DNA from 3 places in the Lysinibacillus sp. JNUCC 51 genome. Region 3 is predicted to be linked to each of the others. Evidence: riboswitches for the same ligand, from Rfam matches in the RefSeq annotation. Region 3 holds a riboswitch; each other region holds the start of a gene.
The links. A riboswitch is a leader RNA that binds a small molecule or an ion and turns the genes downstream of it on or off. The one in region 3 is predicted to bind cobalamin.

Region 1 (7,743 bases), 680 kb from region 3:
CTCTGTTGGTTCCTGTGCCTCAACAAATTCACCGTAGCAATTGTCAACGAAAATAACTGCATTTGGCGCTAATTCACGGATTTTTGCACACATGTCTGCAATTTGTGAAATGGTAAAGGATGGGCGTGTTGCATAGCCCTTCGAACGTTGGATAGCAATCATTTTTGTGTTTGATGTAATTGCAGCTGCAACACCTTCCCAATCGATCTCTTGGTTATCGATTAAATCCACATGGCTATATCTGATTTTATAATCTTTTAACGAGCCAGTATCCTTATCGCCACCATCGACTATTGATTGCAATGTGTCATACGGCTGACCTGAAATATAAAGTAATTCATCACCAGGACGTAGCACTCCGAATAAGCTAAGTGTAATTGCATGTGTACCAGAAATAATTTGCGGACGTACAATGGCAGCCTCCGCTCCAAAGACCTCTGCATACACTCGTTCTAGATTGTCACGCCCCTCATCATCATAGCCATAACCATTAGACGGGTGCAGATGATAATCACTAACTTGATGCTTTCGGAATGCAGCAAGCACTTTTTGTTGATTGAAGAACGCCATATCTTCTACCTTTGCATGAAAAGGGCGTACCTTTTCTTCTATTTTAGCAGCTAACGCTAGTGTTTCTTCTGATAAATTGGTTGTAAAAGTCATTATGTTATTCTCCATTTCACATTTGTTCAAATCTTATCTTAACAATTTGTGAGCTTGCCTGCAAAGCTTGCTTTTGAAAGCGCGGGTATTCTTCTTGTTTCAAATTTTCATTTGGCGTTAAACTAAATAACGAACTTAATCTATTTAATTCTGCTATAATAAGATATTTGATATCTGATAATTCTAAATCGCAAGTCGATGCTTTCTAATATGTAATCTACAACAAGAAATGATTTATTCAGATAAGGGGTGAAAAGGTTGGCTTGGGAGTTTTTTAGCATCATTGGAACAATTGCCTTCGCTATTTCCGGGGCAATAATTGCGATGGAGGAAGAATACGATTTATTCGGTGTATATATACTCGGTATCGTAACTGCTTTTGGTGGTGGAGCTATACGGAATCTACTCATAGGTTTACCTGTAACAACACTGTGGGGTCAGGACATGATGTTCCAAATCGCCATTGCAGCCATTACAATTTTTTTCTTATTTCCACATCGACTCATTCAGCACCGGCATCGCTGGGGCAATTTCACCGATGCTATTGGATTATCGGCATTTGCGATTCAAGGTGCTCTCTATGCTGTGAAGCTCGACATGCCTATTAGTGCCGTTATTGTAGCTGCTGTCTTAACAGGGTCAGGTGGTGGAATTGTTCGCGATTTGTTAGCTAGACGACAACCGTTAGTTCTTCGTGATGAAGTCTATGGCGTTTGGGCAGCATTAGCCGGGCTTATTATCGGACTTCAACAATTCTCAGGGGATATCTTTTTATATGTATTATTTGGTGTGATCACAGTACTAAGAATACTTTCATATATGAAGAAATGGCGTTTACCGTTACGGAAGTTGAATCGAGCATAGCTATACTGCTACATAATAACAAGCCCAAATCTGATATTTGGGCTTGTTATTTAATTTCTTGTTTATCACAAACACCGTGCATCCACGGCAGCGACTAAAGTTACTTTTTCAACAGCAACATAGATTCCTCTAATGTAGCCATGTTTTTCATCATAGAGCATGCTGCATCTAAAATAGGAAAGGCTAATGCTGCACCTGAGCCTTCACCTAATCGCATATTCATTTGCAGCATCGGTTCAATTCCGAGCATTTCAGCGGCAATTTTTGCACCTGGTTCTTCAGAGGCATGTGAAGGAACTATATAGTCTTTTACGTTTGGTTCAAGTTCGTATGCAATAAGAGCAGCAATGGTAGAAATAAAGCCATCAATAACAACAGGCTTGCGATGCGCAGCTGCGGCAAGTATCACTCCAGCCATAGCGCCTATTTCTAATCCACCAACTTTTGCAAGAATATCAATAGCATCATGACGATTTGGTTTGTTTAATGTAATAGCATTGTGAATGACTTCTACTTTATGTGCTATCCCCCCTGGCCCAACACCTGCACCGAAGCCTGTCACTTCATTGGGATGACATTCGCGAAGAACCGATAATATTGCAGCACTCGGTGTTGTATTTCCAATGCCCATTTCACCCGTCCCGAGTACATTTATCCCCTTGTTTATTTCTTCCGTAGCTACTTCAATTCCTACTTCAATGGATTGAATGGCTTCTTCCCGTGTCATAGCAGGACCTTTCGCCATATTGTCCGTTCCATATTTAATCTTTTTTATGATGACCCCAGCATCATGCGGAATATCCTCTTTTACGCCAACGTCTACCGTGACAATTTTTGCATTTGTTATTTTCGCTACAGCACAAACACCAGTCCCTCCTCTTGGAAAATTTAATGTTTGAAAGACCGTCACATTTTGTGGATTAGATGTCACCCCTTCATCACAAACACCATGATCTGCGGCACAGACAATAATCGCTTTTTTATCAATCTCAGGAAATAGTTCTCCTGTAATCCCTGATAGTTGTACAGCAAGGGTCTCTAGTCTTCCCAAGCTTCCAGGAGGCTTGCAAAGTGCATCTATGCGTTCTCTTGCCTGCTCCATCATTTTGTGGTCAGCACTTTGAATGTTTTGAATCGTCTGTTGTAATAATTGCATGAAAATTTCCCCTTTCTTTTTTGCCCTTGTTACTCGAAGAATGATTTAGAGAAAAAAATAAAAAGCCTGTAGTTTATTCCATAACAAATAAACTACAGACTTTTCCATCGTCTATATAACCGAAGCAGTTAGGCAGGTCTCCTGGCTCAATTTCAACATTTCATAGAACCTTCCCAGACTATGCTAGTGGCATTCTCTATGAAACTCTCTTTTACAGTGGTGGGACCGCTAAAGCTTTTCACTTTATTCCCTATTCTCCCGCAGTGGGCACCTAATGCTTTTATGCAATTACTTTAAATCTACGACAAAGTGATTTTTGTGTCAATATATTAGATTAAACGGAAAAATGCTCCAGGAATTTTCCTTCGCTGGCATTTGCTCCAAAAGAGTGAATCAAAAGAATCTTTTAACACTTCGAATAACCAAATAAACTAATGTACGCATATTCAGGTTCCTGAGGGCTTGCAATTGACTAACATGAAAAATAACTACATTTCAAACTTAACCTTCATTTTGCATTTTCCTAATCTCAACAATATTCTTCCAGATCGCTCTATCAACTTTGGCAAAACTACGTATGCTTGGCGTTGTATTTACTTCAAATAATATAGGTTTTCCTTCAAGATTTATTCCAAAATCAATGCCATATTCTCTATTAGGAAAGTGGGATGATATTACTTCAGATGCTAAAATTGATTCTTCTTTTAGAGTGTCTATTGTTTGATCTTTCTTTGTATTATCCATCATCAAATAACCTGATAATAATTCTTCAATCGATATTGCTTGAGAACCCCGATTTGAATTGACAATCCCATGATCCTCAGTTGCAAGCCTTCCGTAAATTCCTCCAATTACCCATTTTCCCTTTAGATTTTGAACATGAACACGAATGGATATTGAATCCCCATCAGGGGTTAGACTTTTGACCCCCTCCTGTATAATATAAATTCCGCTTAATCTACCGTGTTTCTCATATGGATGTAGAACTTGGTGGAAATCCTCAATTGCTGCTACACATTTACTTATTTCTTCACCTTGCATGGTAAATCCGTTAAAACAATAGTGTCCATCTTTTCTTTTGTAGACTTTATACATTGCTCTTCCTTGTCCAGTGCTATTATGTTTCACATAAATATACTCATACTTATTTAATAAATAGATTAGGTTTTCTAGACTGTAAAGTTTTGATTCTGGCATGCAGTTAGTTGTTAAAGGATTTTGTTTTAAAAGTAAGAATTGTTCCCATTTTCCAAGTCCGTTTTTCAATAAACTCACCTCATTTAATTAGATATTTTTATTTCTTTTGTATTGATAGTGTAGTCCTCTCCACTTATGGAGGTTACTTTATTGTATGTAGATAGATTTATCTTGCGTGGGTGGGTGAGACTTGGTAACGTGACTAATATCTCCTATTTTTCTGTTAGAGTCATAATAAATCTACTACACTAGAAAAGTATTATTATGATTGTTCTCAATACATCCATTTTATTGATTTCAAAATCATTAGTTTCTAATATATTTGCCCCACTAATCATTACTTTTAGTTATATAGACATGTCGAGTATGGAGATGGGAGATATTGAAAAAAGGACGAATTTTTTTTAAAAAATATATTCAGACAGACTTGAATTTTTAATGAAATCCATAACGTTCTTTCCGCAAAAGTTGTAGAGGAAGTCGGTTTTAAAGGGATTTGGGCGAGTGGTCTATCGATATAAGGATCATTAGGTGTAAGGGATAATAATGAATGTTGACATTCGGTACTCCAAAATATAAACTCAAAAGGACCTTTTCCTCTTAATAACAACAAATAACTATTTGAAGAAATGTACTTAAACGAACGAAGCAGTTTTGTTGATAAAGGTAGGGACCATGTTGACAATCCGAAATTTTTTTATTATCCTATTAAAAATCATAAATGAATTCAATAATATTTCCGTATAACCCCAATAATATGGTTTGGGGGTCTCTACCAGGAACCGAAATTCCTGATTACGAAGAAAGTACAAGTACAAAACTTGTATTTTCTTTGTGATCAGGAATTTTTTTGTATTTTAAATCTAATAATTTATTTCAGGAGGTCAAAAATGAACTTTTTAACATTGCCAAAAATTGAACTACACTGTCATTTGGATGGAAGCCTTAGGGCTGAAACTATTATCGATATTGCACTGAAGGAAGGCATTCAGTTACCCACTTTTGATAAGGATGAACTACAAAAGGAGCTAATTGCTCCGTTAGAATGCGAATCCCTTGATGAATATTTAAAAAGATTTTTTCTTCCTAATATAGTAATGCAGTCTAAGGAGAACTTAAGAAGAATTACTTTTGAGCTATTTGAGAATGCAACAATGGAAAATGTGAAATATTTAGAGGTCAGATTTGCCCCGTTACTTCACACATTACAAGGTCTTGGCGTTGAAGAAGTTATTCAAGCTGTTATAGATGGGATGAGAGACGCTGAAAGCTGTTACGAAATAAAGGGAAATATAATCCTGTCCTGCATGAGGACGATGTCTGTAGAAAGTGCATTCGAGGTGGTTGAAAAAGGTAAAAAGTTCCTTGGAAAAGGTGTAGTGGCAATTGACCTATGTGCATCCGAAGAAGAAGGCTTTTGTGAAAAATTCGTAGATCCAATCGCATTAGCCAAAGAATATGGCTACAGAGTCACTATTCATGCTGGTGAAACAGGGATTGGTAAAAACGTTCTAGAGGCTGTTGAACTTTTGGGTGCTGAAAGAATAGGACACGGAGTATTTATTAAAGATTGTGCCGAGGCTTATAAGATAGTTAAAGAAAGACAGGTTGTGCTTGAAATGTGTCCAACAAGTAATGTCCAAACGAAAGCTGTTAATCATTATTCTGAACATCCGATTTATAAATTTCATAAAGATGGAATAAAAGTGACATTTAATACGGATAACAGAACCGTATCAAATACTACAATGGCAAATGAAATCCATTTAGTTAACAATGAATTTAATCTAAGCGAAGAAGATTATCGACAAATTTATTTAAATAGTGTAGAAGCATCCTTTGCCGACCAAGAAACTAAAGAATGGTGCTTGGCACAATTTAAAGAAGAATAGACTTTGCAACAAATTATGCGGAATATATTTACAAAAATTTTCTAAAAGAGTATGAAATATTAACACGGACTTTAGAGGATAAAACTAATTCTATTCCCCTTTACTAAAAGCTCCCTAATGCCAAAAAGGCTTTCGGGAGCTTTCTGTTCCGTTTATTGCTGTGATATCAACTTTGTTTTATCTATTTCACTCAGAAATGTTGCACCGAGTAAAAGGATAGCGCCTAGTATTTGTAGGGTCGCCATTTTTTCACCTATAACCATCACCGAAATCACTAATGATGTCAGTGGATCAATATAGCTTAAAATAGCTATACTTTGCCCTTTTAGATGACGCATTCCCAAAAAGAACAGATAGAAGCCGATTCCAGCATGTACAATGCCCAATGCTATAAGTAAACTAATTGATTTAATATCGATTTGCATTACTTGGAACCCGTTAGTCCCCAAAAGGTAAAGAGCAAGGATTAACGCTGCTAAAGCAAGTTGAATAATCGTATTATCAGGCTCTTTTAATCCACGAATATACTTATTGGTGAATGTAATTATTGTATAGAAGCAAGCTGCAATAAGCCCATAGACAATACCGATATAATGTTCGCTCGTTTCGGTAGTTTGACTTTGAACGATAAAATACAGTCCTACAAGAGCAACACAAACATAAAAAATTTTTCTTAATAATATTTTCTCTTTCAAAACTATAGGTGACAGACAAATCACTAGTACTGGAGCAAAATAGTAGCTTAGAGCTGCATTTGCGATGGTTGTTTCCTTGTACGCTTGGAAAAGGAAAATCCAATTACCACATAAGGCAAAACTCGAAAGTATTAATGGCCATTTATTTTGCAAAATAGTAGTTTTCGTAAACCTTTCTTTTTTAGCAAGGAAAATCAAAAGTAAAAAACAAGAGCCAACAAGACTCATCCAAAAGGCTATTTCACTTGAAGGCAACTTAATATATTTTGCAAAAACACCGACAGCTCCAAAAATAATCATTGATAAAATAAAAGATAGCTTTCCGCTCATTTCTAATTCCTACTTTCTACATGTATATAGTCTTCGATATACAGTAGAATCTATTGAGAATTAGCAAGCCTTTATTGAATGCCCAAACAGTAGATTCTACTGTAAAGACATTGTTGGGGGTGCTATTGTTCGATACATACTAATCCCTCCTTGTATGTTGTAATTGTAACATATACTACCAAATTAATTACGATTGCTTCAATCTTTTATCAACTCGATTGTATAAGAAAAACCCTCGCCTAAATGAGGGTTTTAATCGACCATTATTTAAATTCTAACTCTCCATCATAAGCAAGCATGCCGCCTTCAAGGTTTGTTACGTCAAAACCTTGAGCTTCTAGGTATGCACATGCATTTGCTGAACGACCGCCTGCTTTGCAAACGATAATGTATGGCTTTGAAGCATCTAATTCGCCTAAGCGTTCAGGGATTGTTCCAAGAGCAATGTGCTGAGCACCAGGGATCATGCCTTGTGCTACCTCATCATCTTCACGAACATCAATGATGTATAGGTCTTCGTTAGCATCTAATAGTTCTAATATTTCTGTTGTATCCATAATTTTCATATGTGTAGTCCTCCAATATGTCGATTTCCTCTTACATTATAGCCTGTAGGCAAAAAAACAGCTAGTGTCATGAACACTAACTGTTTTACTATAATGTTTCTATTCTTCTGTCTCTAAAAAATCTACTTGCTTTGCTGGAACAAATGTAGAAATAGCATGTTTGTAAATAAGGTGTTGCTTGCTTTCAGCATCTAGTAATAATACTGTAAAATTATCATAAGATTTCACAGTTCCTTTTAACTGAAAACCATTTAATAAAAACACAGTTACAAAAACATTGTTTTTACGTAGATGGTTTAAGAATGTATCTTGCAAGTTAATTGATTTCATCAAAATGCCTCCTTATACTTCTTTCTACCTCTTCATTCCTATAGTAGCAT
Region 2 (7,743 bases), 1.5 Mb from region 3:
CCTATGCTAAAAATCAACGGGAAGCGCTGCAGAGCTATTTACAAGAAAAAGGTTGTCAGGTGACAAATAGTGTAACGAATTATGTATGTTTTGCATTGCCGAAAAATCAGCAAACAGATGCATTTTTTACATATTGTTTATCAAAAGGCGTCGTGCTGCGCCATACAAAAAACTTTATGGGCTTAAATGGTGAATGGTTCCGTATTGGAATTAAAGATATTGCAGCCATGACATATTTACAGAATTGTTTGCAGACGTGGTTTAACGCAAATTAGGGGTGAGAAAGGTGACAACTTTTTATTTAGTAAGACATGGTGAAACGATGTGGAATAAAGAGCATCGGCTACAGGGATGGCTAGATTCATCATTATCCGAGAATGGTATTTTACATGCAGAAAAACTTCGTGATCATTTGAAAAATATCTCTTTTTCAGTGGCATATAGCAGTTCTAGTGGCCGTGCAAAGGAAACGTTGCATATTCTTTTGGATGATCGTGAGCTTCCAATATTTTATGAGGATAATTTACGAGAGATTTTTTTAGGGGAATGGCAAGGGAAAACAGTCGAGGACATTATGACTACGCATCGACTTGACTATGAATTATATACCGATTATCCTGGACAATTTGTCGCAACCCATACAGAAAGCTTTGGTATGGTAACAGAAAGAGCAATGTTTACGTTAAAGAAAATTGCAGAAAAATATCCCGAGGACAATGTTTTAATTGTGTCCCATGCTGTAGCTATTAAATGCGTCATTAATGCTATTTTAGGGCGCAGCATCAATCAGCTGTGGGCAGAACCCTTTATTAATGGTACAAGTGTCACGATTATTGAACATGTCGGGCAGCAATGGCTCGTTAAAGATATCGGGAACATTCAACATTTACAATAGGAGGCGTAAGCATGCCACTGATTTTCATTACAGGGGGAGTACGCAGTGGTAAATCCCACTTTGCTGAAAAAGCGGCTGTTACTCACTATCAAACAGAGTTTACTCAAGCACAACGACTTATTTATATTGCTTCGGGAGTAGCGTTGGACCGTGAAATGGAGAAACGAATACTGCGTCATCAGGCAGATAGACAGGCACAAAATATTGAATGGCTGACGATAGAAGCACCTTATGACATCGCTAATACATTACATCAACTGACCGATGGAGATGTTGTGCTATGGGACTGTGTTACGACATGGCTGACTAATGCTTTTTACGAGGGTTTTGATACAGGAACTCCTTGTGTGGAACAACCCGGTTGTTTAGAGGAGAAGCTAGATATTTTAAAAAAGGCGGTAGAGACGTTACTTGAGAAAAGGGTGACGTTTTTTATCGTCTCAAATGAATTATTCGATGAGCCTCCATATTCTAGCGAGGAAGTTGAGTTATACCGACAAATGCTTGGGGGATTACATCAATGGTTCGTATCTATAGCGGATGAGGCGTATGAAATAAATTATAGTGTTGTGAAGAAATGGAAATAATGAATGACACTTTAAAAATTAAAAGAAGGTGGCAAGACGATGAAAAATTTCTGGCATAGCATACAACTTGCGTTTCAATTTTTTACAGTTTTGCCGGTACATAAAGAAATTCCTTTGTCGAAAGCAACTATTACAGGGATGTTCGCCTTTTTGCCATGGGTAGGGGCGCTCATGGGTACGGTAGTGGCAGCGGTGATCTATAGTTTAACTGAATGGACGGCTAGCAGTGAGGTCTTGCTTTCCTTTGTGATTATCGGATTGTTTGCTTTATTTACTGGCGGTTTACATTTAGACGGTTTTATTGATATGGGGGATGCTTATTTTTCGTATCGAGATCGAGAGAAGCGGCTTGAAATTTTAGATGATCCACGTGTTGGCGCATTTGGAGTGCTTTCAGTGTTATTTTTAGTGCTTGGCAAATTTGTAATATTGCATGAGCTATTCGTACAGCATAAGTTTGCACTATGGATGCCTGTGTTTATTCCGTTATTAACACGAGTTGGCATGAGCTTTTATTTTATGTCGCTCAAGTGCTCAAAGGAAAAGGGGCTAGCCTACTTTTTTAAAACACATATTAAGCCGGGATTTCTTATCTGCTATATGCTGTTAACACTAGTTATTGCATATAGCAGCTTGTTGTTTGTCATAGGCTTCTCAATTGTTCCATTAGTATTGATAGCAGTATTAGCGATTGCCTTTTTAGTCTTTCGGCAATTTACAGTGCGCAACTTTGGTGGCGTTTCTGGAGATTTACTTGGGGCTTCAATTGAAGGAATGGAGGTTGTACTGTGGGTGACGTTGTTATTGTGCGCTTAATGAGACATGCACCAACAAAGGAAAATTTGGAGAAGCGTTATATCGGCTGGACAGATTCTTCATTAGCTGATGCATCTTTGCTGACTATTGTAGATAAAAATGTCACGAAAGTGTATGGTAGCGATTTGCTGCGCTGTAGGGAAACAGCTGACCACTATTTTCCGAATGCAACATACGTCTCTGATAGAAGATTTCGAGAGTCGAACTTCGGAGAATTTGAAGGGCACACATATGAAGACTTAAAATCAGATAGTCGTTATTGTGCATGGTTAGATGATCCTCTACAGTCTCCACCTCCAAAGGGGGAAGGCTTTGATGCATTTAGTGCGCGTGTCATTGAAGGGTTCACGGCATTACCGAAAGACGAAGATGTTTATCATCTCGTTGTCCATGGAGGAGTAATTCGAGCTCTTCTTGTTGCATTTGCACCAACTGAGCAAACTTTTTGGTCGTATCAAACACCGCATGATAAAATGTTTTCTTTAATGTTTACAAGAAAGGCTTGGGAGGAGGGAGCGAGATGCATGTCTTTATCGGAGGAGCCTATAATGGAAAAACCGACTTTGTCATGAAATTACTTGCAGGACAAAAAGTTGAGCTAGTAGATGGCGATCTACCTGATGGCACTCCTACCTGTGATGTACTAATTATTAAAAACATAGAGAAGTGGCTCGTGACACAAGATCTTGAGGATGATGAATCTCTTGTTAGAGCCATTTTGACAAGACTAAAGACTCTTGAAGAAAATTGTGCACTGTATATAATTGTGACCGATATGGGACGTGGAGTTGTGCCGATGGAAAAGCAGGCACGATTATTACGCGATACATGTGGGCGATTGTACCAGGCATTGTTCTCTGAAGCCGAACAAGTGGTACGCATTTGGTACGGTATTGGGGAACAAATCAAATGATATATATTTGAAAAATTTAGAAGGCTTTTCATTCATAATGTATGGTTTGATGATTGTTAAAATCTATGCTATGTATATTAGTTGATTGGAGTGGAGGCTGGGTGACTCCTTGGGAATCAGCGTTACAGATGAGACCCTGGAGCGAGCAAAGCGGCTCATCGGACGCCCTCAGGAAAGCACCCAGCCGGAACGGAAATCAACTACACGTTATAATCAATAGCTAATATTAAAGAAAAGAGGAAATGGAATGGATCGACAAAGATTGATGAAGTTGACGCTCACTGCCATGGTAGCAGCAATTTGTGCAGTTGGTGCAGTCATTAAAATTCCAACATTTATTTCAACTGCAGCGCTTGACTCTGCACCTGCATTTTTGAGCGTTGTCTTTTTATCTCCAGTATTAGCTGGGATTGCGGGAGTAATTGGGCATTTTATCTCAGCCTTAACTACTGGCTTCCCATTAGGGCCACTACATATTATTATCGCAGTAGAAATGTTTATTGTTGTATGGATCTTTGGGGTTATGCATAAAAAAGGAATGCATTTTTGGAAATGGCCAGTAGCATTTATTTTAAATGGTGTTGTGGCACCTTTACCATTTTACTTTATCATTAGTCCGGCATTTTACTGGACGTCACTGACTAGTCTTCCTTTGGCAACACTCGTAAATCTAGTGATTGTTGCGGTTGTGATGCCAATTCTCTCTAAGGTGTTTGTGCGTAAGGAAGGTCGAGTACATTGAGAAATGCAATAAAAGTCGGTGAGCTCATTGCTACGACAGATAATGCCGCGGCAATTGGCGAAAAGCCACAAGATGTTGTGTCTGCTTCAAACAAACTTACAGCTTATTTCACTGCACGTGTTACTTTTTTAGAGCAGCTTGCTGCAAATGCTTTACCAAGCCATATTTTACTCGCTAATTTTTCAGGGGATGCTGCATGGTCTAGCTATGTTGCTGGTATTCAGCAGGTTTTTGATGAAGCTGGACTAAGTTGTCCGCTAATAGACGGTAGTACAGAGTCCAATATGCCCACTTTACAATCAGGGTTGTCTATAACGATGCTTGGTGAGCAGCAAAAACGCACAGCAACTCAACATGAACAGCTTAGTTGGTACACCTATGGACTACCGCTTGTAGGCAATGAAGTCCTTGCACAGCCGGAAGATGTTGCAAAGCTCCAGCCTATTTTTGAGGCGTGGAAAGAGGGAATAGTGCAGCAAGTATGGCCAGTTGGATCAAAAGGTCTAAAAGCCGAATTTACTCGGCTTTTTGGCAAACAACAGGTCAAAAGTTCATTAGATGTCGAAAAGACAGCTGGTCCATGTGCAGTAGTTTTACTAGGAATTCTGCCAGAAAAAGAGCAGATAGCACAAAAAATTTTTCCAAGAAATTTTGAAAAACTACGTAAAACTGCATTGTAATTGGGCTTGCTTCGAGAAAAAGTAGCACTTTACAACTTGCAAGGGGCAAAACGCCTATTGCAACAATAAACACAATATGTTAGATTTGTTTAGGAATCAAAACACAATATATAGTATTTTGGACAAGCGGTACCAATATGGTTTAAAAGGGAATTCGGAGAAAGAGTCATCTTAAGCCGAAGCTGTCCCCGCAACTGTAAATGCTGACAAATGATGAATAGGCCACTGTGAAGAACGGGAAGGCTATCATTTGGAGGAAGCATGAGCCAGGAGACCTGCCGAGTTGTTCAAGACAGCAACACATTCTTCGGGGATTGAGAAGTGGAGGCGAAAGATTTGTCACTTCTTTGTGTGCATGTCCTTCATTTCCATTTCCGATTTTACAGCGATCACGTAACCGATAGATGTTGCGTGATCGTTTTTTGTGTTGCTGGAGAAGGAAAGGGAGAGAATGGTACATGACAATTCAAATCGAACAGCAAATTGCTAAGCTCAAAAAAAGTTACACGGAGGATGAACTCGAAAGTTTTGTAAGGTTATCGGATCGATGGCTACGAAAAAACGACAATGCCACATTTGAAGCATGGGCAGATGCGATGATTTTACAAACGCTTAGCTTAATTGATGAGGAGGAGCCATACTGGACATTTGTCGCAGCTCAAATTTATTTAGAAAAACTATATGATCAATTTGCAATGCGTCGTGAAGTTTCAGTGAAGGATGTTTATAAGGTTTTCCCAGAACATTTAGCACACTATACAGAAGCTGGATTGTATCATGAAAGTTTAACAACAAAATATAGTGAACAGGAGCTACAGGAACTTGCTTCTTATTTAGATCCAAGTCGAGATGAGTTGTTTACGTATATTGGCTTAAAAACATTAATGGACCGCTATGTAGTTCGTGATTACACGAAAACACCAGTGGAACTACCCCAGGAACGATGGATGGTTATTGCAATGACTCTGATGCAAGATGAAACAGAAAATCGTTTAGAAAAAGTACGTGAATCTTACTGGGCAATGAGTAATTTATATATGACTGTTGCCACACCAACATTATCGAATGCAGGTAAAACACATGGACAGCTATCTAGTTGCTTTATTGATACAGTAGATGATAGTTTACAAAGTATTTATGACACGAATACAGATGTCGCAACATTATCTAAGTATGGCGGCGGTATTGGTGTTTATATGGGCAAAATTCGTAGCCGAGGCTCATCTATTAAAGGCTTTAAAGGTGCATCAAGTGGTGTTTTACCATGGATTAAACAGCTTAATAATACAGCGGTTTCAGTCGATCAGCTTGGGCAACGACAAGGAGCTATTGCTGTCTATCTAGATGTTTGGCATAAAGACGTCTTTACGTTTTTAGATTTACGCTTAAACAATGGGGATGAGCGTCTGCGTGCCCATGATATTTTCACAGGGCTGTGCTTGCCAGATTTATTTATGGAAACTGTTGAGGCACGTGGGGAATGGCATTTATTTGACCCCCATCAAGTGCGAGAAGTCATGGGCTACTCACTAGAGGATTTCTACGACGAGAAAAAGGGTGACGGTTCTTTCCGAACAAAATATGCGGAATGTATCGCGAATCCATTATTAAGTCGTGAAGTCGTACCGGCCATTGATATTATGAAGCGTATTATGCGCTCACAGCTTGAAACAGGCGTACCGTTTATGTTCTATCGAGATGAAGTAAATCGTATGAATCCGAATAAGCATGAGGGGATGGTTTACAGCTCGAACCTGTGCACAGAAATTTTCCAAAATATGTCAGCGACTGAATTTGAATCTATTACCCTTGAAGATGATGTTATCGTAACACGTCGCAAACCTGGAGATTTCGTTGTATGTAACTTATCATCTATTAATTTAGGTAGAGCTGTACCTGCTGGTGTTCTAGAACGATTGATCCCAGTTCAAGTACGTATGCTAGATAACGTTATTGCTCTAAATACAATTCCAGTAAAACAAGCAGAGCGTACGAACTTACGCTACCGTGGTATTGGGCTTGGAACATTTGGCTGGCACCACCTATTAGCTTTGAAAGAAATTCAATGGGAGTCTGAGGAAGCTGTAGAATTTGCGGACAAGCTATATGAGGAAATTGCGTATTTAACGATTCTTGCTTCTAACGAATTGGCAAGTGAAAAAGGGGCTTACCCATTGTTTGAAGGCTCAGATTGGCATACGGGTGCATATTTTGACAAACGAGGCTATGACAGCAATAAATGGAATACATTACGCGCGGCGGTTGCAGAAAAAGGTATGCGTAACGGCTATGTTATGGCAGTTGCACCGAACTCATCAACATCTATTTTAGCGGGCAGTACGGCTACGATTGATCCAATCTTCCAGAAGAGTTATTCAGAAGAGAAGAAGGATTACAAAATTCCAGTAACAGTACCAGATTTATCACCTGTGACGACTTGGTATTATAAATCTGCTTATTTCATCGATCAAAATTGGACAATCAAGCAAAATGCTGCACGAGCACGTCATATCGACCAAGGCATTTCACTTAATTTATACGTTCAAAATACGATTAAGGCGAAAGATTTACTAGCATTGCATATGAATGCTTGGGCGAGCGGTGTGAAAACAACATATTATGTGCGCTCAACGTCTGTAGAATTGCTAGAATGTGAGTCTTGCGCGAGCTAGGAGGAAGTATCAATGACAACTATTACAAAACGACAAATTATGGATAAGGAAGCACCGAACCGTTCAACAGGAATTGTCAACGGACGCTCTTCTAACATTTTAAACTGGGATGATGTGCGTTTTAGCTGGGCGTATCCTAAGTATAAAATAATGCTAGGTAACTTCTGGACACCATTTGAAATTAATATGAGCAATGATGTTAAGCAGTTTCCAGGGCTATCTGCGGATGAACAGGAATCCTTTTTAAAAATCATTGGCTTGCTGGCGCTATTAGACAGTGTGCAAACAGATTTTGCGGGGAAAGTAGCGGATTATTTAACTGACTCAAGCTTAAATGCACTCATGATTATTTTAGCGCAACAAGAGGTTATCCATAATCACTCTTATTCCTATGTGCTATCAAGTATTGTCAACAAAGACGAGCAGGATCGTACGTTT
Region 3 (7,743 bases):
GTTCCGATAAAATAAGATTTTGTTCCGATAAATCTTAAAAGTATTTACAAAAAAATTAATTCACCACAATAACGTGAAGTTGATTTCCGTTCCGGCTGAGCGCTTTCCCGGGGCATCCGATGAGCCGCTTCACTCACGCAGCTCAATGTCATCCACAACTTTTGGTGATCAAATTATTTTTTAAAAACATTGCCGCTTCGAATATATTCGATATCCGCGACATTCAATCGATGATTTACAACCCGTGCTGCTGCAAATAAATAATCAGATAGACGGTTTAAATACTTTTGTACAATTTTCGGTACGTCTTCGATTTCCTTCATAAGTGTTACCATTTGACGCTCTGCTCGACGTGCTACTGTGCGAGCAATGTGTAAAGTTGCAGCTGCCGGCGCACCACCTGGTAAAATAAAACGCTGTAACGGTGGTGCTTCATCTGACAATGCATCAATACGCGATTCCAACACTTCTATCGGCTGCTCTGCCAGCTTATAATGACGTTCCTTCATGACGTTAGCAAGGTCTCCACCCGCATCAAAAAGCTCATGCTGAATCGTTTCTAAATCAATTAGAATATCCTTGAATAGCTCACGATCTAGTTCACTGACAGCCTTACCAATAAAAGAATTTAATTCATCGATGGCCCCATATGTTTCAACGCGTAAGCTATCTTTATCAACGCGTCCACCGATAAGACTTGTTTTCCCCGTATCGCCTGTTTTTGTGTAAAGCTTCATTTCTCTCATCTCCTAAAATTATTTTAATAATTTCACCTTGGCACAGCTTTCGCTACAGATAAACAATGCGTCCGGATTTTGAATTATGTCCAGTCCTGCACGAGGACCGACACGATTTCGGTAAAGCCACAGGATGTGGCGTTCTTACCGATGAAGGTCAGTTAGTTTTTCGCAGGATACGAAGGTTTGAGGCTGACATCCGCCGGAGGCATTACCTTCATACAGTAGGTTTATCTGCTGAATGAAGATAATTTTTTATTGCCTGTACAGTTGTTTCAAAAACACCTTTACCGATAATCTTACCTACATCTGTAATGGGACCTCCGTACAGCATTTCTTCCCCTTTTTGTGTCGCTGCAATTAATAAACTATCTGTAGCTGTACTTGTCGCAATAGTACCACTAAGTTCATCACGAATATTTTCCGATTGCAATGCCTTTGTTTTCGCCTCAGTAGCCGTCATCATTGCTTGGAAAAACGCTTCTTCTGATAAACAACCATTTACAATAACCCACGTATTTATAGTACCAATATGTGGTTCATCTTGTCTTTCATGTGTACGAGACACATCAACGGCGTTGCCAACTCCGGCCGTAACAGCAACAAGGACGCTGCCAAATGAAGCTTTAAATTCATTAATAGCTACAAGATTTGTTGGGACAGCTGTTAACATGACCACGGTACTTGTAGATGAAAAACGCTCTTTTAGTAAAAATCCAGCGACCTCTTTCTTTACATCACTAATAACATAATCAATTGGTACAGAGCGATTTATCAGACAATCATACCAACCGATACCCGGATTATGGACAGCTGAGGACACAGCTTTTAAAGGAAATTCTGATTGAAGCTTAATGTAACGATCTGTAACAGTGAAATTTTCTTTTGTAATGACAGCACGCTGCTGATGTTCAACTGAGGCTGGCATCATTGTAATTTGAGGCTTTGGAATTTCTGGATGTGCATAAGTTGCAACTCGGGCATGGTAAACGTCTTCGATTTGCGAAGCGATTAATACTTCATGCGGCGCCCCAAATGCCCGCATCCTCCCTTCCTCCATTAATAATAATTCATCACAATAGAGGGAAGCTAAATTCATATCATGTAGTACCATAATAACGGTCAAACCACTTTCAATTGCTTCCTTTCGCACCATATCTAAAATCTGACGTTGATGGGCAATATCTAGATGGTTCGTCGGTTCGTCTAGCAGTAATATTTCCGCTGTTTGTGCAAGAGCTTGGGCTACAAAAACTCTTTGCTGTTCACCGCCCGACAAAAATTCCATCGGTGTGTGTTCATAGCGTTTCACACCAGTTTGCATCATAGCATGTTGGACTGCCTGTTCATCACGATCAGTCCAGCTTGAAAAGAAGCCTGTTTGATGTGGATAACGTCCAAGTGATACTGCCTCCCGAACACTGTTTGAAAAAGCATTAGCATGTAATTGTGGTAGCACCGCCATTTTTTTTGCTAATGCACGAGCATTGTAAGAGCTAATATTTTTACCATCTACTAATATAGTGCCTGCAGTTGCTGGTAATATGCCACTCATTACTTTTAACAGAGTGGATTTTCCGCTACCATTTGGCCCTAAGATCCCTAGTATTTTGCCTTTTTCAACGGAAAAACTTATATCCTGGACGATAGGTACGTCTTCATAGCCGCCGGAAAGATGTTCAACAACAATCATGCCCGTACCCCCTTGCTTCTACGTTGCTTATAAAAAATATAAGAAAAAACGGGCGCCCCAATAAATGCAGTAATAACACCAATCGGTAGCTCTCTTGGCACAATAATAGTTCGTGCTATTAAATCACAAATAATCAGCAAAGTTGCCCCATTTAAAAACGATAATGGCAATAAATGACGGTGATCGGAACCCCAAACCATTCTCGTCATATGCGGCACAACTAAACCAACAAAGCCAATCGTTCCAGAAACAGCTACCGCTGCTCCTGTCAACATTGATCCACCCACTAAAATAATATATTTACTGCGCTTAACATTGACACCTAAATGCTTCGCGCGCTCTTCACCATATAACAGAACATTTAACTCGCGTCTTTGTGTCCAAAGCATGATTGAGCCAATTATTACAAACGGGATAATCATCTGAACGTATGGCCAACCACGCATCGATACTGAGCCTAGCAGCCATCCGATTACTTGGCGTAACTCCTCACCAGATAATGCAATCATTAATGAAATCAAGGAACCTAAAAATGAACTAAATATAACCCCTGTTAAAATAAGAGTTTCCATTTTTAGCGAGCGGTCTACTATTCTAGCAAAGCCCATGACAGCAACCATCGTTAATATGGCACCTATCATACTAAAGGTCGGCAATGTAAAATGGCCTACTACAGGTAGAGATATACTAAAAAAAATCGTCAAGACTGCGCCAACTGATGCACCAGAGGAAACACCTAACGTATAAGGATCAGCCAAAGGGTTTTTTAATAAGCCTTGAAAAGCTGCCCCTGCAATTGCAAGTGACGCCCCTACAAGCCCTGCTAGCAGGACTCGGGGTAATCGAATTTTCCATAAAATATTGGCAGCTGTTTCATCAGCCGCCTTATTCCACAATACTTCTAGCGGAATATGAACTGAGCCTATCGCTACACCACACCAGATGCTAATGATTAGAAGCGTAATTGCTGTTACATAGGCTACAATTGTTTTACTCATTTAAACTCCTCAGGGTAGACGGCTTTCGCTAATTCCTCAAGACCATCTGCTAAACGAGGACCTTGACGACTTGTTATATTTTCATCTACTTGTACTATGGCTTTATTTTTTACTGCCGTAATTGTCTCAAAGCCTGCACGTTGTGGAATTTTCTTTAAAATATCTGGTACATAATTATATGCCACAACAATGACATCTGGATTTTTCGCGATAATTTGTTCAGCATCAATTTGATACCAGTCATTAACATCTGCTGCCACATTTTCGGCATGAATCATTTCTAGCATTTCATTCATAAATGTACCTTTACCAGTTGTATAAATTTGTGGCTCATCAGAAGATTCTACAAAGACTTTCTTTGGCTCAACACCATCAAGTTTCGTTTCAATCTCTTTAACTTTCGCCTTCATATTTGCAACAATTTTTTTAGCTTCTTCTAGTTTCCCTGTTGCTTGACCAAGCTGTTCAATCGTTGTGTAAGTTTCATTAAAGTTTTTTGCATCCGCTACAACAAATACTTTTACACCTGCAGCCTCAAGTTGTTCAATTGCTCCTTTTGAATTCCCCATACCCGATGCATGTGCAAAAACGATATCTGGCGATAACGCAATAATTTTTTCAACATTGTAATCCATACCGCCAACCTTATTTTTTTTAGTGGCCTCTGCTGGATAATCGTCATTGTCTGTCACACCAACTATTTCATTATTTAAGCCAAGTCCAAATAAAATTTCTGTATTACTCGGAATGAGAGAGACAATCTTTTCAGGAGGCGCCTCTAGCGTAATATCCTTGCCAGTAGCATCCGTTATCGTCACTGGAAATGTTGCTTGATCTACTTTTGTTGTCTCTTGTTGCTCAGAAGATGACGGCTTTTCATTTGTTGCCTCTTTAGTATTACATGCAGCCAGCAAGCCAAGAGCTAAAAATGCTGATAATCCTATTTTCCAAATTTTCTTCATGTGAATCCTCCTTAGTCTATTTGTGCATATAGATTTTAACGACTTGTTTTTCTGATTTACCGATACATTTTAATTTTTATCTTCTAATATCGTGGGTTTATCAACTAACATTGTGAGTTTATCGCCCACTTTTTTAAATTTATCGACATTCATCTTCCAAAACAAATACCCCTCATCATAAAACAATGAGGGGGTCAAATTTGCACAAAAATACATATACAAAATCCACCATCCTATCCTCGTAGGCTATAACGTGTTTTCTATAAAGGCAGGTCTCCTGGCTTGTGCTTCATACGCTTTTTCAAGCCTTCCCGAAATTTTCAGTGGCGCAGATTGAAAAAACTCACACATACAGTGGCGGGACCGCATCGGAATTACACCGATTTCCCTTTTCACTTTACTTAAGTAAAGAACCTTTATAATATTCAGTTGATTGTATTATACATGAAAATTAAAGAAGTCGCCTCCATTCGAGACGACTTCTAATCAATCAATTATGCCCGGCATACTTAAAGAAGTTAAACTATATCTGAAAAATATTGCACCGTTTTCATTGGTGCACCCATTTCACGCAATGCCCATGTGTCCTCTAAATAAATATCTGCTAGTTTCTCATATTTGCCGCCGAATCTTTGTGCCCATTCGACTGCTACCACACTTTCATATAAATGCGCCATTTTCTCTGCGACTTTTTTTGCCTCAAACGTTTTCGTTGCATCATTTAAACGGCTAAATGTTTGCAAAGTTGAATCTAGTTTTGCTAATTGCTCCACTACAATTTCAACTAATGGATCGTCAGCTAGTTTTTCTAGACGTTCTCCCATGACACGAACAAACATTTCGTGCACATGGAACTTTTCAACTAAACGAATAAGCTCTAAAGCTAAAATATTCGCAGTTCCCTCCCACACAGTAAGTACCTGTGCATCTCGTAATAATCGAGGTGTAACAAAATCTTCAATATAGCCGTTTCCGCCATGTAATTCAATGGCTTCACTAGCATAATGTACAGCTTGCTCTGCCGTTTCTTTTTTCATGATAGCAATATACAAGCGATTCAAAATGATGTCTTCTTTATTCCCCTGTCCACTAGTTACTTTATCGTACAGCTGAATAAGATCAAAAACCGTGGCAACTTCTACATGAAGCTTTGCAGCGAACTTCCCTAGTGTGTCCTGAATCATAGGATATTGCGTTAAAGGCTTACCAAAGGCATGTCGATTTGTCACATAATGCTTCGCCTCTAAATAGCCGCGGCGAATGATGCCAATAGAAGCAACCGCATTGCAAATTCTTGATAAATTAAGCGCCTCTAACATATAGTAAATTCCTTTATTCGGGTCACCTACAACATATGCTAGCGCACCATCAAATTCCACCTCACCAGAAGGTACTGCTCTAACGCCAAGTTTATCCTTTAAACGACGAATGCGCAGGTTATTAACAGTGCCATCGTCATTTCGCCATGGAACTGCAAACAATGTTAAGCCCTTTGAACCTGACTGAGCTCCTTCCATTCGTGCCAATACCATGGTTACTCCACACATTCCTGCGTTAGATGCAAAATATTTCTCCCCATATAAACGATACTGATTGCCGTCCTTTCTTGCCTCTACAACATTCGCCCCAACATCAGAGCCACCTTGTCGCTCCGTTAAAAATGTTGCTCCCTCATATAGCTCTGTGTCTCCTGTTGCACATACATGTGGTAAAAAGCGCTCCTTCACCTCATCACTTGCATAATGATCAAGTAAATAAGCAGTTGCCATTGTTAAAGTAACAGGACAGTAAAAACCTGGCTCAGCATGTGAAAGTATATAGCCTTGAGCAAAGCTATACACATAATTGCCCTTTCTACCTAATTGCGGAATATCCTTATGCACATAACCAACAATGCCGGTATTGTACGTCTCTTCAATCGTTTTTTTATAACCATCGTTGACCCAAATCTCTGACACTTCTTCACCATAGGCATTATACCTTTGTAATCGAGGTTCCCCCTCTCTATCCGTATGTTTGGCTCTCACATCAATATCTCCAGCACAAAGCTCACCGAAATCTGTTAGCTCACGTGTTGCATATTCCATAAACTCTTTATCAAGCATCATTTCTAAAACTTTATGAAGCGTATCATTATCTTTAAAAAAGTTTTTTGTTTTCATTTCTTCCTGCTGTAAAACTTTCATGCTATCTCACCTCTTGCCCCTTCAAGGATTGTTTTAGTATTTTGCCCGATGCATTTCGTGGTAGCGCTTCTACACGTTCAAATATGCGTGGAACTTTATATTTAGCAAAATGCTCCTCCAAATAAGTTTTAAGTTTGTCCTCGTCAATTTCCGTTTTAGCGGCATAAACAGCCTTCACCGTTTCTCCCCACTCAGGATGTGGCACACCGATTACAGCCACTTCAAATATCCCCTCATAGCTCAACATACTATCTTCAATTTCTTTCGGATAAACATTCACACCGCCTGAAAAAATGACATCCTTTTTACGATCAACAATCCAAATATAGCCGTCCTCATCTAGGCGAGCTAAGTCACCTGTTTTCAGCCAGCCATCTATAAATGCAGCCTTCGTTGCAGTATCATCCTTGTAATAGCCCAGCATATTGCCCTCACCAAATATCACAATTTCTCCTACGTCACCAACACCGACATCTTCTCCATTGTCGTTAATAATACGAAGCTCTGCTCCCAGTGGTGCACGCCGACCAACGCTCCCCGCCTTCGTTGCATGCTCTTCACCAAATAATATTGAACCGTTTGGACCAGCCTCAGTTAAGCCATAAACACACGTTAAATTTTCTGTTCTGAAAGCTTTTTGTAAATGGCGAACTTCGTTTTGTGATAACGGCGCTCCACCATAAGCCCACCATTTCATCGATGACAAATCAGTTGTTTGCAATCTTGGCAGTTGGGCAGTTAACAAATAAGCAACAGGTGCGCCAAAGAAATGTGTCGTTCTTTCCTGCTCAATTGAATCAATAAATAAATCAGGTGTAAATGTTGGCGTTAGCACATTGGTCGAGCCTACAAATACTCCTGCCATTAAAAATAAATGTAATGGGGCTGAATGTGTCAACGGCATCATAAGAAGGATCCGACTTTCTGGCTTTACTTCCATTTCCACTGCAATCATTTGCGCTACAGTTAAAATATTGCGATAGCTAAACAAGACACCCTTTGGTTTTCCCGTTGTACCCGAAGTATATAAAATCGTTGAAACATCATCTTCATTCAACTGACAATCAATTGTTTGAATGCTTGCATGTTGAATAAGAGTTTCATAGTTTAGCCAGCCAGCCTGCTCTTGACCTGTTTTGATTTTTAAAGGAATTACCGCGATATTTT

Region 1: another riboswitch for cobalamin. It lies ahead of cobT (nicotinate-nucleotide--dimethylbenzimidazole phosphoribosyltransferase); the one in region 3 lies ahead of JNUCC51_RS08750 (ABC transporter substrate-binding protein).
Region 2: another riboswitch for cobalamin. It lies ahead of JNUCC51_RS01500 (ribonucleoside-diphosphate reductase subunit alpha); the one in region 3 lies ahead of JNUCC51_RS08750 (ABC transporter substrate-binding protein).

What each region holds. Positions count from the first base shown of each region.
Region 1 is NZ_CP065545.1:1,094,689-1,102,431, forward strand. Features, by position in the region: gene JNUCC51_RS05685 (methionine gamma-lyase family protein) at 1-663, opposite strand, end outside; gene JNUCC51_RS05690 (trimeric intracellular cation channel family protein) at 922-1,527, shown strand; gene cobT (nicotinate-nucleotide--dimethylbenzimidazole phosphoribosyltransferase) at 1,628-2,683, opposite strand; cobalamin riboswitch at 2,798-2,973, opposite strand; gene JNUCC51_RS05700 (YheC/YheD family protein) at 3,185-3,949, opposite strand; purine riboswitch at 4,600-4,698, shown strand; gene add (adenosine deaminase) at 4,771-5,772, shown strand; gene JNUCC51_RS05710 (DMT family transporter) at 5,925-6,797, opposite strand; gene JNUCC51_RS05715 (rhodanese-like domain-containing protein) at 7,061-7,363, opposite strand; gene hfq (RNA chaperone Hfq) at 7,463-7,693, opposite strand.
Region 2 is NZ_CP065545.1:246,909-254,651, reverse strand. Features, by position in the region: gene JNUCC51_RS01540 (pyridoxal phosphate-dependent aminotransferase) at 1-275, shown strand, start outside; gene JNUCC51_RS01535 (histidine phosphatase family protein) at 287-895, shown strand; gene JNUCC51_RS01530 (bifunctional adenosylcobinamide kinase/adenosylcobinamide-phosphate guanylyltransferase) at 907-1,482, shown strand; gene cobS (adenosylcobinamide-GDP ribazoletransferase) at 1,522-2,298, shown strand; gene JNUCC51_RS01520 (histidine phosphatase family protein) at 2,271-2,870, shown strand; gene JNUCC51_RS01515 (bifunctional adenosylcobinamide kinase/adenosylcobinamide-phosphate guanylyltransferase) at 2,819-3,211, shown strand; gene JNUCC51_RS01510 (ECF transporter S component) at 3,459-3,953, shown strand; gene JNUCC51_RS01505 (hypothetical protein) at 3,950-4,633, shown strand; cobalamin riboswitch at 4,744-4,931, shown strand; gene JNUCC51_RS01500 (ribonucleoside-diphosphate reductase subunit alpha) at 5,092-7,305, shown strand; gene JNUCC51_RS01495 (ribonucleotide-diphosphate reductase subunit beta) at 7,318-7,743, shown strand, end outside.
Region 3 is NZ_CP065545.1:1,779,631-1,787,373, forward strand. Features, by position in the region: gene JNUCC51_RS08735 (cob(I)yrinic acid a,c-diamide adenosyltransferase) at 174-737, opposite strand; gene JNUCC51_RS08740 (adenosylcobinamide amidohydrolase) at 955-2,430, opposite strand; gene JNUCC51_RS08745 (FecCD family ABC transporter permease) at 2,427-3,428, opposite strand; gene JNUCC51_RS08750 (ABC transporter substrate-binding protein) at 3,425-4,390, opposite strand; cobalamin riboswitch at 4,641-4,823, opposite strand; gene JNUCC51_RS08755 (acyl-CoA dehydrogenase family protein) at 4,909-6,576, opposite strand; gene JNUCC51_RS08760 (class I adenylate-forming enzyme family protein) at 6,578-7,743, opposite strand, start outside.